2 regions of the Micromonospora sp. NPDC049049 genome follow, and region 2 is predicted to be linked to the other one. Evidence: riboswitches for the same ligand, from Rfam matches in the RefSeq annotation. Region 2 holds a riboswitch; the other holds the start of a gene.
The links. Region 2 has a riboswitch for S-adenosylmethionine ahead of thrC (threonine synthase). Riboswitches for the same ligand answer to the same signal wherever they lie in the genome.
Positions count from the first base shown of each region.

Region 1: it holds a riboswitch for S-adenosylmethionine, as region 2 does, so the genes downstream of both, AB0B68_RS24140 (hypothetical protein) here and thrC (threonine synthase) in region 2, are expected to answer to the same signal.

Region 1 covers NZ_JBEZEX010000026.1:61,507-67,422, forward strand. The annotation lists gene AB0B68_RS24130 (helicase-related protein) at 1-1,803, opposite strand, end outside; gene AB0B68_RS24135 (hypothetical protein) at 2,732-2,914, opposite strand; SAM riboswitch class IV at 2,989-3,109, shown strand; gene AB0B68_RS24140 (hypothetical protein) at 3,138-3,650, shown strand; gene AB0B68_RS24145 (GyrI-like domain-containing protein) at 3,784-4,038, shown strand; gene AB0B68_RS24150 (hypothetical protein) at 4,366-4,911, shown strand; gene AB0B68_RS24155 (GNAT family N-acetyltransferase) at 5,115-5,916, opposite strand, start outside.
Region 2 covers NZ_JBEZEX010000001.1:254,539-260,454, reverse strand. The annotation lists gene AB0B68_RS01205 (GNAT family N-acetyltransferase) at 1-261, opposite strand, end outside; gene thrC (threonine synthase) at 528-1,814, opposite strand; SAM riboswitch class I at 1,825-1,960, opposite strand; gene AB0B68_RS01195 (DMT family transporter) at 2,029-2,991, opposite strand; gene AB0B68_RS01190 (metalloregulator ArsR/SmtB family transcription factor) at 3,083-3,388, shown strand; gene AB0B68_RS01185 (DoxX family protein) at 3,697-4,152, opposite strand; gene AB0B68_RS01180 (winged helix-turn-helix domain-containing protein) at 4,529-4,759, opposite strand; gene AB0B68_RS01175 (hypothetical protein) at 4,955-5,509, shown strand.

The DNA of each region.
Region 1 (5,916 bases), on a different contig from region 2:
CTGCGCGGCCGCAATGAGGTCGGCGTGCGGCTCGAGCCGGTAGGCGGCCGCATCCGAGTCGGCGTCGGTGATCTCCCCGAAGTCGCCCGGGTCGAGGACCGCCTGACGCGCCATGGGCAGGCATGCGCTTGCCAGGCGTAGGGGCATCTGCATCGCGAAATAGAGGCTGCTGTCCATCGCCGCTGCGCGGTTCGCGCACCATTGGACGTACTCCGAGTAGAAGGCTGACTCGGCATTGGTCCACTCAACCGGTTGCCGATCTTCGGTGCGCTTGGCCTTCTGATCGTCGACCTCGACCTTTTTCGTGCGCGTGATGACGGTGGAGAGAGTGTTCAGCCCCGCCAGGTAACGTTTGGCGTCGACGATGTCGCGGGGCGTCAGCTCGTCCTTGGTCAGTACGTCCCGCAAGAGCCCGAAGTCGGGTCGTCGCATAAGCGGAGCGCCGAGTGACGTGGTCCTGAGCTCATCGAGTTGGCGCTTTAGCTGCCGACCGCGGGCTCCCTTCTCGCCGAGCCTGGCAGTGACGGCGTTGATGATCCGATTGGGCTCCAGTCGTAGCTGCAGGTCCAGGCTGCTCCCGTAGTCCTCGGGCACGAGAAGTTCAAGGAGGTTGAGCAGGTCCTGCTCGTGGAGGTTGATCGGCGTCGCGGTGAGAAAGACCAGGTTCGCAGCCCAATCCGCGAGCTCCGTGCCGAGCGCGTAGCTCTTGGTGTCCTGGTTGCGCATGGCGTGCGCCTCATCGACGATCACCAGGTCGAACTCGGGCGGCACGGCCTGCAAGTCCTCCAGTCCGCCCCAGGTACGCAGGCGTTCGAGACTGCAGATGTAGGCCTGGCGAGTAGGCAGCCGGTTTTGCTGGTGGCGTTCGAGGAAGGACTTGAGGGCCCCGCTGTCGAGCTCCGTGAGCTCGAACTCGAAGCGGTCCTCCATCTCCTCCTTCCACTTGCCGAGGAGACTCGACGGGCAGACGATCAGGACTCGGTCTGCCTCTCCGCGAGCCTCAAGCTCGGTCCAGATGAGACCTGCCTCGATGGTCTTGCCGAGGCCCACCTCGTCGGCGATGAGCAACCTCGCTTTGCCGGTTTGCAGGAGCTTGAGCACCGGTTTGAACTGGTAGGGCCGGAACGTCGTGCGTGTGGCGCGGAACGAAAAGAGCGTGTTGGCGAACTTGCCCAGCAGCTTCGCGCGCGTGAGCGTGGCACCGAACCTGCTCGCCGGCGTTGGCTCACGGGTCACCCACGTAGGAGGGGTTTCGACCTGCGGACGCGGCCGCAGCCGGGGCTCCACCACGTCCTGCTGCCGACCTTCGACCATCACGGTGTACGTCCAGTGCTCGCGGAGAAACTTGCGGTCGCGCACTACCACGTCCGCGCCCCCGGGATGAGTCAGGGCAGCATCATTTACCGTGAATAGCGGCGCGGGGACCGTCACAGCCTTGTGCCACAACTCCTCCGCCCAGGCCCAGGCGGCGAGCAGAGGATGCTCAGGCTCAAGGCCGTACGGGGACACCACAATCCCGCCGCCTGGCGCGGCACCGGCTGCGACCTGCAGGACGATCGGGCCACCGTCAACCGCTTGGAACCAGTAGATGCCCTCGGGAAGCTCCACTTCCGGCTGCCACAACAACCGGCACTCGCTCACCTGGTCGGCAAGCGACCGAACGGGTGTGTCCAGGACGAGCGCACGTGTAAAGCGACCTCGATCGAGCGCGACATCGATTCGCTCGTGATCCGGGAAATAGCCGAACGTGGCATCATCAGTTGAAGAGGTGGTCATCGCCGAGGCGACCCTTTGCTTGGCCACGTGTCGATTTGAGGCTGGCGACCGGTCGGGACGGCATCCCCGGAGAGCCAAGCCGCCGTCCCGAAATGACCTCTTGTGCTCTGCTCGATCAGGGCGCGAACTTCACAGGCGGTCGGCGTGGCGTGCAGCGCCCAGGTGGGTTCCCGGTCGCGGAGAAACTCAAGTGGCTCTGACACGTTCTTCCCCTCTAGAACTCGGCAGGCAGCCGTAGAGCGACTATGCAAGTGAGCGGCCATCAGCACAAGGTGAGCAACGGTCACCACCAATTGGGTGCCTGGTCGGCCGAACCAAGGCTGCCAAGGTCGTCCGCACCGTCGCCCGAATGGAGGAACCACGAATCGAGGTTGCTGTGCCAGGCGTTAACCGGATCCGGTCTTGTTCACCCGAGGGGCCCACCGTGGAATCGCGTCACAGGAGCGGCGAGATGTTGGTGCCGGGCTCCTAGAGTCGGTGCAGCAGCATAGCCACATCTCCGTGCCAGCCACGAAGTTCAGCGACCGTTGGTGTCAGTCCGTACGTGTGGTGATGCATGGCCTGGCACAAGCCGTGCCATACGGTGCACGCCCTCGAAGGTGCCTCGGCGCCGGCCTAGACGGGCAGGACCGGTAGCTGGTGGCGCATGGGCCGGCCGGCGACGCATGGCGCGATCCGCTTCCAGTAGTCCGCAGCCGCTGTTCTACAGCGAGACGGGTCAGGCAGGCCGATCCGCGCTGCCGGCAACGACGCATGCTCGATGGCGGTCGGATCAGCAGCTCACCTGCAGCGTCGAGATTGTGTTCTGGGTTCACGGCTGGCTCTGCCGGTCTCCGTGATCGGCCGCCCGGCACGGAAGTCTCGGATACGGATCCGCTCGTGGCAGGTGTACTCAAGGGCGTCGCGGATGAGGTTGCAGACCACCGGGCGGCGGACCTAGTCGTCCACACCCCCGTCACGAGCGATGGCCGTACAGATGGCTCGGTCGATCAAGAAGTAAATCGGCGAGGGCGTAGACGAGGTTCAACCGCTGCACGACGACCTGTGCGTCGTCTACGGCCCAGACCATGAGCTGACCCGGGAAATCGCCGACCTGCTTGCCCGGCTCCGACTCGCCGCCGACGGATAGTTCCGCCACCGCCGTCTGCTCAGGTCTCCCCCGCGTGTTACCCGGGGTTGCTCGCGGCCTCGATGATCTCTATGCTTCCTGGGCGTCAAGAGTGGTCAGCGTCAAGCCTCCCGGCTTGCTGACCCGGCAACCGCGCCACCCGCGCACGGTGCCTCCGGGAGAAGACCAGGTCGACCGCAAGCTGCGGTACGGCAAGAGCGGGTGCCTCGTGGCACCGGAGAGCGAGTTCATCGTGCCATTCGAAGAGCTGGACCTGACTGCTTTCGCGGTCTGCCTGACCTGCGGGCACCTCCGCGACGGCGCTCCGCGCGAGCAGCGGTGCCGCTGCCAGCCACGTACCCCGGAGTGGGAGCAGCAGTGGCAGGGCCAGGACCTCGCCGGTGACCTCGACCTGTGTGGGTTGTGCGTCCGGGACACGGTGACCACCCGGACCCGGTGGTCGTGGCTGGCCTGCGGGACCTGCCGACACGTCTCCCAGGTCGTCGGAGAACGGTACGGCCACCGCGCCGCACTGCCGCGGGGCCGACACTCGATCATGAACGGCGACGTGATCCAGCCGCAGACGGCTGCGACCACTGTGGTCGCCGCCTCGCTGGTGGCTTCCGCGCGGCGTGGTAATTCGCTGCGCGAGTGGCAGCAGGTGGAGTTTCGCCCGGCTCGCCCAGCCACTACGCCTGACTGCTTCGAGCGTGCCGCTGGCCGAGTGGCAGCGGCACTCGCCGCCGTCGCTTGGAGCGAGCGTTGACGCCTTCGACCGCTACGGCGTCATGCCCGTACCCAGCGATCTCAGCGGCCTCCGGCAGGCCCAGAACGAATTCCTGTCCACTGCTCGTTGACCGCCAGTCCAGCCGGCTGCTGTTACCGCAAACAGCAGCCGGTTGGTCATCTACCGCTGCTGCGTCCAGATCCGAGACGGCGACGACCCTGACCAACTCGGCCTGCAATCAGGCATCGTGCCAGGAGGCCAATACCTGAGCGCAACCGTGCATGGTCCCCAACCCGCCGCCTACGCCCTGCTCACCCCGACCTTTGAACAGCTGCGGCGCTCCGGAGACCGAGACGACACTCGCCCCAGCATCGAGTACTACCGCGGCCACGACCGGATCGACCTGCTGATGCCCCTGCAAGGCTGAGCCTGAAACCGACCGGCCCCTACAGCCGACCCCATGTCCACTGCCCATCTGATGATCGTCCAACCGGATGTGTCACGGATCAAGTGACAGCGATCCGTGACACATCAAGTGGAGCCCGACACTGGGCTCACACTTTTGTGATCCGACAACTGATGCGTAACACATCTCTGCCAGGTGATGCGCGACAGCGCGATGAATCTACGAGCACATCGGTGGGCGTCGGGATTTGCCGCCGTCGGTCTGGTGCGTGAGCCCAGCAGACGAGCCGACGGATGAATCGCAAACCGTGCGGCTACGCTGCGGGCCATGTTGACGAGAGAGGACCAGGTGTTCGATGCGGTGGTCCGACGCATCGCCGCCGGCGGGTACATCGACGAGGTGCCACCCAGCCGGGTGGCGCCGCTCCGACCCGCGCCCCCTGCCGCAGTCGCGGAGGCCGAACAACTGGCTGGGAGATCACTGCCGTCGCTGCTGCGCCGGCTCTATCTGAAGGTCGGCAACGGCGGCTTCGGCCCCGGATACGCTCTCCTCGGCCTCAGGGACGGACATCAAACTGGCGGCCCGGACGCGCCGACCGGACTCAAGGGCGGCGTCCTCACTGTGTGCGACTGGGGCTGCGGCATCAGCAGTGAACTCAACCTCGCTGACGGCCAGATTTGGGGCTACGACCCGAACCCGGCCCCGGACGGCGTGTCTTGCGCGTTCCCGCAGCACATGACGATCGCTGACTGGTTCTCGAAGTGGGTCGAGGGCACGCTGTACCAGCCATGGCTTGTCCAGGACCCGACGACCGGCGAGTGGCGCGGCGCAACCGACATCGAGTACGCGGAGATGATCGAGGAGGCGTTTGGCCCCGGCGCCGAGGAGAACTGACCGCCGGACGCTGAGGTCCGCAGCATGGTCGCATCCCAACGTCGCACAGCGGGCACAGCTCGATCTCACCTGCCACATGCTCATGCCGCAGAGGTGTCGCAGATCAGTTGGCGCACACGTGTCGCGCATCAGCCGACGAAGAAAAAGGGGCTCACACTTTCGCGTGGTCCCCACCTGGTCCCAGGGCCTCGGCCCTTACTCGTTCAGGGCTGGATGTCGTTGGAGAGGTTGATCCGGATTTCCGTGGTGCGGTATCCGGCGCGACCGAAAGCGGCCGCCATAGGCGCGTTGCCCATGTCGGTGGTGGCGGTGATGCGCGACTCCCCATTGGCTGCGTGCAGGCGCGTGATCTCGGCGAGCACCTCGTCCACGTAGCCGCGCCCGCGGAACTCCGGCACCACCCCGAGATAGCCGACGTTCACGTTGTACGGGGTCGCGGAGGGAATCGCCATGCCCGCCACCTCGCCCTCGCGCGTGTAGGCGATCCGCCACCACTCCCGCTTGCCCGGCGCCCTGAGATAGAAGTCCATCTCCTCGCGCGCGGTCGCGTCCACGCCCTTGGCGGCCAGGTTCGCACGGGTCTGGGCATCCAGGCTCCCCTCGGCGATTCTCCTGAACACCGCGAGGAACTCCTCGTCGGAGGCCTCGGTGAACCGCAGTCTGCCGGCCGCGGGAGGCACCCCGTCGGCGGGTGCCCACTCGAACTGCAGCCGCTCCACCTCCCGGGTGAGGCCCGCCGCGTGCGCCGCCGCCCGCCGCCACTCCACCGCAGCCGAGGTAGCCGGATCGTCACGCCAGCCACCGGTGACCTTGATCTCGTACTGAACCGGCTCCGGGAACCCCGCCAGCGCCGCCCTGATCAGCTCGGCGGCGACGGCGGCACGGTCGCCAACGGCTGGATCCACATCGAGGCAGTCGAGCGCGACGGGATGCGGGCTACCCTTCGGCCCCCACCACAATGCCCGCCCCACGACCTGGCCGTCATGCTCGGCGATCCATGTCCAT
Region 2 (5,916 bases):
CAGCTCAGCGGTGGCGTTGTCGGTGTTGTCGAGCTGCGGCAGGTCCAGTTGGAGGTAGCCGGCCGGCACGCCGTCCAGACGGGCCAGCGCCCAGAGCGACCGGGTACCGGGCATCGGCGTGTGGAACAACGCGTCGAAGCGGCGCCGGCAGGAGGGCGGGAAGTCCGGCACATCGGCGTCGTTGGCCGCCGACCCGATCCGGTACGCCTCGTCGACCGACGTCCGGTCGGCGCCGTCGAACGACGCGATGGTGATGCTCATGCCGGTGAGCGTGCACCGTACAAAAGCGATCGGGCCAGCGAATTACTCGCTGGCCCGATCGAACGTTGGTCGGGAGGGACACTCGCACAACGCCTCCGGCGTTGGGTCGCAAGAACTTCAAAAGTCTTCGGCGAAATGCCCTCCCGCACGGAGCATCTTGCGCCGTCCGGTTCCTGCCGTCAAGTCCGTAGGGGCGGGTTTTCCACACTCACAGCGAAAACCCAGTTACCGACTGATCCACCCGGCCCCGGTGCCGGGCGGGCCGTTCAGCCGAGGAGGCCGGCGTCGCGGGCCGCCCGCAGCGAGGGCTTGATGTGGTGGGTCGGCCCGACCTGGCCGGCCACCGCGTCGATGGTCTTCAGACCCTCACCGGTGTTGAACACGACGGTCTCGGCCGTCGGGTCGAGCCGACCGGACTCGACCAGTTTGCGCAGCACCGCCACTGTGACCCCACCGGCGGTTTCCGCGAAGACCCCGGTGGTACGGGCCAGATCGCGGATGCCCGCGCGGATCTCGTCGTCGTCGACGTACTCCATCCAGCCGCCGGTGCGGCGGACCGCCTCCAAGGCGTAGAGCCCGGCCGCCGGGTCGCCGATGTTGAGTGACTTGGCGATGCCGGTGGGCTTGACCGGGACGATCGTGTCGGTCTCGGCGTGCAGTGCGACGGCGATCGGGTTGCAGCCGGCGGACTGCGCACCGAAGACCTTCCAGCCGTCGGCGGGTGCCTCGACCAGGCCGATCTCCACCAGCTCGGAGAACGCCTTGTCAATCTTGGTGAGCAGCTCGCCGCTGGCCATCGGGATGACCACCTGCGCCGGGATCCGCCAGCCGAGCTGCTCGGCCACCTCGTAGCCGAGGGTCTTGGAGCCCTCCGCGTAGTACGGCCGGACGTTCACGTTGACGAACGCGGTGTCCTCGAACTCGTCGGTCTCCACCAGCTCACCGCAGAGCCGGTTGACATCGTCGTACGAGCCGTCGATGGCGACCAGTTCGCCGCCGTAGACGGCGGTGGTGATGACCTTGCCCTGTTCCAGGTCGCTGGGGATGAAGACCACCGAGGGCACCCCGGCGCGGGCCGCGTGGGCGGCCACCGAGTTGGCCAGGTTGCCGGTCGACGCGCAGGCGAACCGGGTGAAGCCGAGGGCCTTGGCGGCGGTGAGCGCCACCGAGACGACCCGGTCCTTGAACGAGTGGGTGGGGTTGGCGCTGTCGTCCTTGACCCAGAGCGGCGCGGTGATGCCCAGCTCGGCGGCGAGGTGCGGGGCCGCCACCAGTGGGGTCAGGCCCGGGTCGAGGGTGACCCGGGTGGCCGGGTCCTGACCGGCGGGGAGCAGGGCGGCGTACCGCCAGATGTTGTTCGGGCCGGCCTCGATCTGCTCGCGGGTGACGGTGGCCAGCGCGGCGGTGTCGTAGTCGACTTCCAGCGGGCCGAAACACTCGTAACAGGCGTGCTGGGCGGCGAGCGGGTAGCGGGCCGAACAGGCACGGCAGACCAGGGCGCGGGCGGGGCTGGCAGCGGTGTCGATGCCGGAGGCGACGAGCGTCGACGTCATGTCGAGAGTCCTCTCATCTTTCCCCGCATCGCACGGTGCGGCGGGGACGGAATTGGCACCTGCCCCGCGGGTCGCTCAGCGGTGAGCGCGCGGGGTGGTTGCCGGGGCGTCGTCGGGCCGTATCCCTCAGCCCCTCTGGATGAGGTATTCAGTTGTGCCGTCGAGTCTAGGACAACGCTGTCGGCCCCTGCTACCACTGATCCCAGGTATTGGGTCAGCGGAAATTCACCGCGACGGGGTCGGTCACCGCGATCGGGTCCGTCACCGCGCTCGGTCGGGGCAGCGCCGTGGCCCGGGGGCGGGCGGCGAGGTTCGCGGCGATCAGGGCGGCGATCGTGATGGCGGCCCCGACCAGTTCGACGGGCTCCGGGCGGTAGCCGCGGGCGATCTGCACCGCGAAGGTGGTCACCGGGACCAGGTTCATGAACAGCGCGGCGTTGGCGGCACCGAGTCGCTGCACGCCGGTGTTCCAGGCCAGGACCGCGATCACGGCACCCACCAGCACGGCGTACGCCAGTTGCGGGGCGACCGCCGCGAGGTCGGCGGCGGCCGGCGCGTGCTGCCAGCCGACGGCGTCGGCGCCGATGCTCAGGACGAGCATGGCGGCCGTGCCGGCGAGCGCGGTCAGTGTGGTGAAGCGCAGCGGCGACCACTCGCCGAACCGGCTGGCGCCGTGGGTGTAGATGCCCCAACCCAGCACCGCGCCGATCATCATGAGCCCACCGAGACCGAACTGTCCGAGCCCGGCCAGGCTCCCGCGCGTGATCACCAGACCGACGCCGAGGAGCGCCGCCAGGGAGAGGGCCAGCAGGAGCGGCTTCGGGCGTACGCCGTCGCGAGCCCAGCGGACCAGCTGGGTGATCACCGGGGTGGTGGCCACGAAAAGGGAGATCTGCTGCGGGGCGGCGTGTTCCAGCGCCAGGTTGGTGAGCAGGTTGAAGCCCGCGAAGCCGACCACTCCGAGCACCACCACCTCCAGCGCCCGGCCACCGTGGCGGAGCGCGCCGGCGCCCTCGCGGAGCAGCAGGATGGCGACCAGGACGACGGCGGCCAGCAGGTAGCGCGCGGTGGTCAGGTTGAGCGGGTCGACCCGGTGAAGCGCGCTGGCCAGGATCGGGAACATCACGCCCCAGCCGAGCACGGCGACCAGTGGGTACGCGGTGGCGCGGGATCGCATCGGCAACTCCAATGTTCGAGTATCGTCGAACCAACGAGACTGACCATAGGGCGTCGTTCGATGGTTGTCGAACAAGGGTTACACTGGTCACATGGAGCCGCACGAACCCGACCTGACCGCCGTACCGGTCACCAACGTGCTGGCCGCACTCGCCGACGACGTGCGGCTGCAGATCGTCCGGGCGCTCGCCGAGGGCGGCGAGTCCGCCTGCGGCAGTTTCGACTTCGGCGTCTCCAAGGCGACCCGCAGCCACCACCTCAAGGTGCTGCGCGAGGCAGGGCTGACCCGGACCCGGGCGGCCGGCACCAGCCGACTGGTCCGGCTCCGCCGCGACGAGCTGGACAAGCTCTACCCCGGCCTGCTGGACGCGGTCCTCACCCAGCGCCCGCCGGCCTGACCCCGCCCCGCCTCCGCTCGCCGGCTGCGGCTGCGGTCCGCGGTCGCGGTCTGCGTGGCCGCACCAGCCGGTTGACGGCGGCACGCGACCTCGGCGGCTGAGGCATGCGGCACGTGACCTCGGCGGTCGGGACATGTCCCCGACGCTCGCTGTGGAGCTGAATCGTCTACGACATCAGCGCAGAGGTGGCGCCGCGACCGGGAGTGTCGGCCGGCCCCGGGCCGGGGCACATCGGCCGACAGTGACCGGGCGCGCCGCCGAAGCCGCTTCGTCGAGGCTTCGGCGACGCGCGGTTCGTTCGGGTCTGATCAGACGGACACCGTGCCGGGCTCGGCCGCCGAAGCCGAGACCGAGGGGCTGTCGGTACGACGCCGGGCGAGCAGCGTGTCGAGTGCCCAGGCACCCGGGCCGAGAGCCGCGACCAGCAGGAACGCCCAGCAGAAGAGCGCCGCCAGCTCACCTCCGTTGTGCAGCGGCAGCAGGGCATCCGGTTGGTGCACAACGAAGTAGGCGTACGCCATCGAGCCGGAGGCGAGCAGCGCGGCGGGTCGGGCGAAGAGCCCGACCAGCACCAGTACGCCGCAGACCAACTGGATCAGGGCGGCCCACCAGCCCGGCCAGGTGCCGAACGGTACCGCCTTGCCAGTCATCGGGTTGCCGCCGAACAACCCGAACACCGAGGACAGGCCGTGCAACGTGAACAGCAGACCGATCACGATGCGGAACAGGGACAGGGTCGGCCCGCCGAGCCGAGAGACGTTCATGGCACCTCCATCGAGGAGAGTGAATGGGTCTCAATGATCCTGAGGCAAGCGGGCATCGAAAATCATAAGTTCCTTGCTGGTGGGAAAATCCGCCCTGAAAATGGTAGGACGTTTCCTCACCCGCCCCGCCCTCTCTCCGCGATCTTGCACTTTCCGTCCCGACACAAGGGACGCATCCCTTCATACCGACAGCGGAAACTGCAAGATCGCCGCTGAAGCGCATTCTCGCGCGGAGGCGTTCCAGGTCAGCGCCTACGCATCGACCCAGCCCGGCGAACGCGGGGCGGCAACTCTGATGTGGCGAGGCGGCGGTGTCCGATAGTGTCCGGCCCAACACACGGAGATCGACACAGATCGCAGCCTCGAACCGATTGCGCTATTCAGCCACGAAGACACCGAGCCCCTGGTGGCCGTACAACTCGCCAGTCTCGATCAGGATCGTGATGGCCTGCCGGACAGTCGACTGGCTACGCACGTCGTAGAGATTGGCCAACTCCTTGGTCGAGGGCAGCTTGTGACCTGGCGGCCACTCGCCGTCGGCGATGCGCTTCCTGATGTCAGCGATGATCCGCCGGTAGTGCGGCTCGAATTTTCGTGGTGAGGGCATGCGAGGTACTCCCAGCTAGGCACGCCCATCTGACCACAACCACGCGAGGCACCTCAAGCGCATCGTTGACTTTACCGACATTATCGGTAAAGCTGCAGGCGGAGCTTCCAGCTAGGCACTGGGTGGTTCCCCGCCGGGGCGGCACCCCCCTGTGCTGCCCCGGCACCCCCTTGACCCGACGAGAGGAGTCCACCCATGACCGCGTCAGAGACAGCGACGGAGGTGCCGGCGGCGAGCGCGATCTGGTCCGTGGAGCAGGTGACGGCCGAGCTGCGCGAGACGTACCTCGCCGTCGCCGCCGCTGCTGTGCTGCTGGAACGGACCGGGGCGGGTTGCGCTCACCCGGCGATCCGGCTGGCGCGCCGCAGCGGTGAGGACGCGCTCGACCTGGCCGGCGACGCCGAGCGGCAGCTCAGCGACGGCGTTCACCTGCTCCGCGCCGACGCTGGCCACCAGGATCGGGCCACCATCGGCGCTCTGGTCGAGGTGCTGGACACCGTCCGGGAGCAGTTGGCTGGCGCACGCGCCCGGATCGGTGCGCTCCCGGCCCGGATCACCACCGCCGGGCAGCAGCTGATCGACCCCGAACAGCACGACCGGCCCAGCGACCCGGCGACCGAGACGGCAGCCGGGCAGTGGCACCGGGCCGCCGACCAACTCGGGCTGATGACCGAGAGCCTGTCCGCGGCGGTCGCCGCGCTCACGTCGTACACCGGCGGGTTGTCCAGCGCGGGAGCCGCGACCGCCTGAAGCCTGCCCACGGACCCCCGTGGGAAGGAGAGGGCCCGGGGTGGGTGCCGGGCTCCGGCCGGTACGTCACGCGCGGTCGTGCCGGCCGACCCCGCCCACCCCGGTGCCGCCCAGCCCCAGCATCGAACGAAGAAGGTCAACAGGGTTGCGTCAGCCCGAGCGGCTGTTCGTCACCCCACACCGCCTCGTCGATCATGGAGTTGTGGTGGGTGACAAAGCATCCTCAACATTACCAAACCAGGCACCACAACTCCTTGATCGACAAGGCCGGGTGCCACTTCTCCGCGATCTTGCACTTTCTGTCCCGACACAAGGGGCATATCGCCTCTATCGCCAGCCGAAAGCGCAAGATCGGCAGGGCCCTCCGGCTCGGTGCGGGGTTGCTGCTACGCCTCACGTCCTACGGC